2 regions of the Clostridioides sp. LIBA-6622 genome follow, and region 2 is predicted to be linked to the other one. Evidence: a T-box and tRNA genes for the amino acid it is inferred to sense, from the RefSeq annotation. Region 2 holds a T-box; the other holds one or more tRNA genes.
The links. A T-box is a leader RNA that pairs with one kind of tRNA and senses whether it is charged. The one in region 2 lies ahead of serS (serine--tRNA ligase), so its partner is inferred to be a tRNA-Ser.

Region 1: it encodes a tRNA-Ser, which carries the amino acid that the T-box ahead of serS (serine--tRNA ligase) is inferred to sense. The anticodon was not compared.

Annotation. Positions count from the first base shown of each region.
Region 1 is NZ_CP196998.1:821,624-824,113, reverse strand. Features, by position in the region: gene ACTG47_RS04075 (flagellar motor protein MotB) at 1-568, opposite strand, end outside; gene ACTG47_RS04070 (motility protein A) at 590-1,378, opposite strand; tRNA gene ACTG47_RS04065 (tRNA-Ser) at 1,474-1,564, opposite strand; gene ACTG47_RS04060 (hypothetical protein) at 1,702-1,869, shown strand; gene ACTG47_RS04055 (hypothetical protein) at 2,258-2,490, opposite strand, start outside.
Region 2 is NZ_CP196998.1:21,758-24,247, reverse strand. Features, by position in the region: gene serS (serine--tRNA ligase) at 1-1,171, opposite strand, end outside; T-box leader at 1,296-1,501, opposite strand; gene ACTG47_RS00110 (mechanosensitive ion channel family protein) at 1,629-2,490, opposite strand, start outside.

The sequences.
Region 1 (2,490 bases), 800 kb from region 2:
GAAGTTGAACAACATTAGTTGCTCTCATAACTGATAAATCCCAGTTTGATTTAAACTCAGAATTTTTTATAGACATGTTGTCTGTATGACCTTCTACCCTTATGTAACTATTCATTTCATTTAACATCTTACCTATTTGAATAATCTTATCTCTAGAATTATTCTTTATGACTGCTTTTCCAGTATCAAATAATATAGTATCTTTAAGACTTATTACCAACCCTCTATCTTGAGCCTTTAATGATACAGAATTAGACATACCATTTTCATTTAAATACTTCTGAATTTCCTCTCCAACTTTTTTAAATTCAGCATTTTGCAAACTATCTAAATTACTACTTCCTGGTTCAACTACTGGTTCCATTTGACTCTTACCACCTTCAATAACCCCAGAAGAACCACCAAACGCAGAATTTAGAGATTCAGATAATTGTTTATATTTCTCTGCATCAACATTACTCATAGAATACATTATGACAAAGAAAATCATAAGTAGTGTTATGAGGTCTGAATAAGTTAAAAGCCATCGCTCATTGTTTTCTTCTTTTTCATCTTCATCATGTAACATAAATATTCCATCCTTATTATATTATTCAGTTCTACTATCATTTCCTTCAAGTTCAATTAATTCCTTTGAATTTAAAAATATTTTTAATTTTTCTGTCATTAAATTAGAATTATCACCCTCAAGTATAGATAATATCGCTTCTATCACCAAAAGTCTTTCATTTATTTCTTGTTGATTTATAGCTTTAAGTTTTGATGCTACTGGTATCCATATTAAGTTGGCAGAACCAACACCATATAATGTAGCTAGAAATGCAACAGATATTTGAGGACCCAGCGCATCTGGATTACTCGAAAGATTACCTAAAATATGTACTAACCCCATAACTGTACCTATTATCCCCAGTGTAGGCGCAAATCCCCCTGCTGAATCGAATATTGATATACCTTCTTTATGTCGTTTTGATGTTATTTGTATCTGCGATTCCAAAATATTTCTTATAGTAGCTGCATCAACTCCATCTACCATAAGTTCAAGTCCTTTTCTAATAAAGGGGTCTAAGTCATCATTCTCACTTATTTCTTTATCAATGCTAAGAAGACCCTCTTTTCTAGCTTTGATTGCAATTTCTTTAAAATAGATTATATTTTCTACATTATTAGGTTTTTTATTTTTAAAAGCTAATAACATTATCTTTATTGACTTTTTAAACACAGGGAAGGGTGTTGAGGCTCCAACAGCCCCTATAGTTCCACCAAAAACAACCAGTGCTGATGAAAATACAAATAATGCTCCAACATGTCCTCCATCAATAACAAAAGCAACCACTAAAGATGCTATTCCCACTATGAAAAAAATTAAAGTTGTCATCTATTTCCTCCTTTCTCTAGTTCTTCTTTATAAATTACTTTTATTAATAGACACTACAAAAAGACTACCTTTTAACAAGAATAGCCTTTAATAATTGGCGGAGAAGGAGGGATTCGAACCCTCGCACCGGTTACCCAGCCTAATCCCTTAGCAGGGGATCCTCTTGAGCCACTTGAGTACTTCTCCAGATTATCTATACTAGTAAATTATATAATAAAATTATATTTTAGTCAATTATTTTGTAAAATTTAAGTTATTTAGAATTATTAAATATCTATTTTTACTTTTTTGTTTAAATGTAAGTTTCAAATAATGAATGTGTATTGTCTTCTATATTAGATAAGGAAGATGCTGATTTATTAGTTAGCAATGGTGTTTTTGGAGAAAGACTAGAAAAAATATTATCTGCTTATAATGTCACTTTAATAGCTATTAATGAAACTTTAACCGAATTTTTAGAAGAGGACAATAAAATAGAAAGATATAGATAATGTTCTGCTAGTAACTTTTCTTTTTAACGCTCTTTAATCTTTATTGATTAAATTCTATAGAATATTAGTACAAATTGAATAGACTGATTTTTTAAATTTTAATTTAACAAGTTATATTTTTTATTTAATATAAGGATAAACTCTAAATATATAAAGTTCACCCTCATATTAAATTTTATATTGATGCAACCTTTTATGTTTAATTATTTTATATTTTTAATACAATCGTTTTAGATTTGGTTATCTTATATTTTTAATACATTTGTTTTTAGATTTGGTTATTTTATATTTTAATACATTTTTTAAATTTAATTATCCTATATTTTTGATACAATGTTTTTGAATTTAATTACTTTATATTTTTATACAAGCATGTTTACATTTAATATTATTTTTCAAGCTCATCAAAGTAGTTATATACAACAACTTCACCTGTTTCTTTATCTGTTGTCTTTATAATTCCTTTTGCTCCATTTACTTCTTCTTTTGTAAATTCATCATCTAATACAACTTTAAACTTATCTTCTTTTCCATATCCTTGTTGGAATTCGTCTCTTAAAATCGAATTTTTTTCTTCTTTTGGCTTCAACTCAAATTCAATTCCAGATTTCATCTCATCAA
Region 2 (2,490 bases):
TTCCTATAGCTAATCCAGAACCATTCAAAGTATGAACATATTCTGCTTTTGATTTTTTATCTCTTTTGAATCTTATTCCTGCTCTTCTAGCTTGGAAATCTTCAAAATTTGAACAAGAAGATATTTCTACATATCTATTGTAACTTGGCATCCAAACTTCTAAGTCATATTTAAATGCAGCTGTAAATCCTAAATCTCCTGTACATATTTTTACAACTCTATATGGAAGACCTAACATTTGTAGCATAGTTTCAGCATCATGAGTTAATGATTCTAATTCATCATAAGAATCTTCTGGTTTAACAAATTTAACTAACTCAACTTTATTAAATTGATGTTGTCTAACTAGACCTCTTGTATCTCTTCCTGCTGAACCTGCTTCAGATCTGAAACAAGGCGTATATGCACAATATTTAATTGGAAGTTCTGCAACATCTAATATCTCATTAGCATGTATATTAGTAACAGGCACTTCAGCTGTTGGTATTAAGAAATACTCTAATCCTTCTATCTTGAACATATCTTCTTCAAATTTAGGAAGTTGACCTGTACCTATAAAACTATTTCTATTAGCCATAAATGGAGGTAAAACTTCTGTATATCCATGTTTAGCTGTATGAGTATTTAAAAAGAAATTCATTAAAGATCTTTCTAGTCTAGCACCTAAACCTCTGTATAAAGTAAATCTTGAACCAGTTATTTTTCCAGCTCTTTCAAAATCTAATATACCTAGACCAGTACCAATATCCCAATGTGCCTTATGTTCAAAATCAAATTTAGTAGGTTCTCCCCAAGTCCTTATTTGAACATTATCTTCATCTGTTTCACCTTGTGGAACTTCTGGATGAGGAACGTTTGGTATTCTCATCAATGTGTATTCCATTTTGGCTTCTACTTCTTTTACTTTCTCATCAATACCTTTTATCTTATCTGATAACTCTTTTAATCTTGCTTTTTCTTCTGCTACATCTTTTCCTTCTTTTATTAATTGTGGTATGTTTTTAGAATTTACATTTAATTCATTTTTCATAACTTCAACTTCTTGAAGTATCTCTCTTCTTTTATTATCTAATTCAACTACAGCATCAAGGTCAAATTCTTTTTCGCCTCTTCTTTCCATAGCTTTCTTGATATCATCTAAGTTTTCTCTTATTCTTTTAATATCTAACATATTAATTCCTCCTAATAATTTTGATAATATAAATTATAATTCCAATTAATTTACACTTATTAAAGCTGTATACTTTTAATTTAAATAAATTTGACAAATAAAAAAAGACCTCCGTTTTCCCTATAAAAGGGACGAAAATCTTTTATCCGCGTTGCCACCCTAATTGATTATACTAAAATGTATAATCCTCTCAGACCTATAACGTAGGTAAACGTCTAGCTTTAACTAGAAGCTCTAGAGTAGATTCAAAAACCATTGTAATGAGTTCTCACCATCCACTCATTCTCTGAATACAATCTGTTTTTTACTATTTTCCTTCATCGCTTTTTAACTAATTGTTTTATTTGATAATCATTATATTATATATATTAACATCTTTCAATACTATTATTCAAATTTTTTTAGAATTTTCTTTAATTTTCTATATTAAATTCATTTTTTTTATTTAATTAAAATTCTATCTTTTATCCATTGTATTTAAATTACTCATATTATTAAATAATAATGAAGAAGGAACAAATGGAACTTTTATATTATTTTCATCAAATTTATTTTTGACTTTTTCCATTACATCAAAGTATACATCCCAGTAATCATCAGTTTTAACCCATGGTCTAGCAACTATTTGCATAGTATTATTTCCTATAGAGTTTAAACCTATGATAGGTTTTGGGTCATCTAATATCCTTTTTTCATTTCTAAAAATTTCATTTAATATAGACTTAACTACATCTATATCACTATCATATGAAATATTATATGAAAAATCTATCCTTCTTTTATTTTGATGTGTGTAATTAATTATGTTATTGCTTGTCAATTGAAAATTTGGTATAATTATGGTTTTATTATCTGGGGTTTTAAGAACAGTACTAAATATCTGTATATCAGAAACTGTACCATCTACACCTGAGCCTTGAATATAATCACCTATGTTAAATGGCTTAAAGAACAAAATAATCATGCCTGAACCTAGATTCGATAATATTTCCTTAAATGCTAATCCTATACTAAAACCAGCAGCTCCTAATACCGCTACAACTGATGTGGTTTGTATTCCTATAATCCCCAAGCTTATCAATGATATAATGGATAGCATAGATATATATATTCCATATACAATGAAATTATTTACACCTTTACTCATTCCATATTTGATTAGAAACTTTGAAACCATCTTTCTTACTATCTTAGATATATAGATACCTATTACAAATACAATTACTGCATATATAATATTTGGTATATTATCACTAAAGTTATTAAGCATATTTTCTAAAGTTCTCTTAGTTATATTACTATTTGTTGAAGCAGTTTTA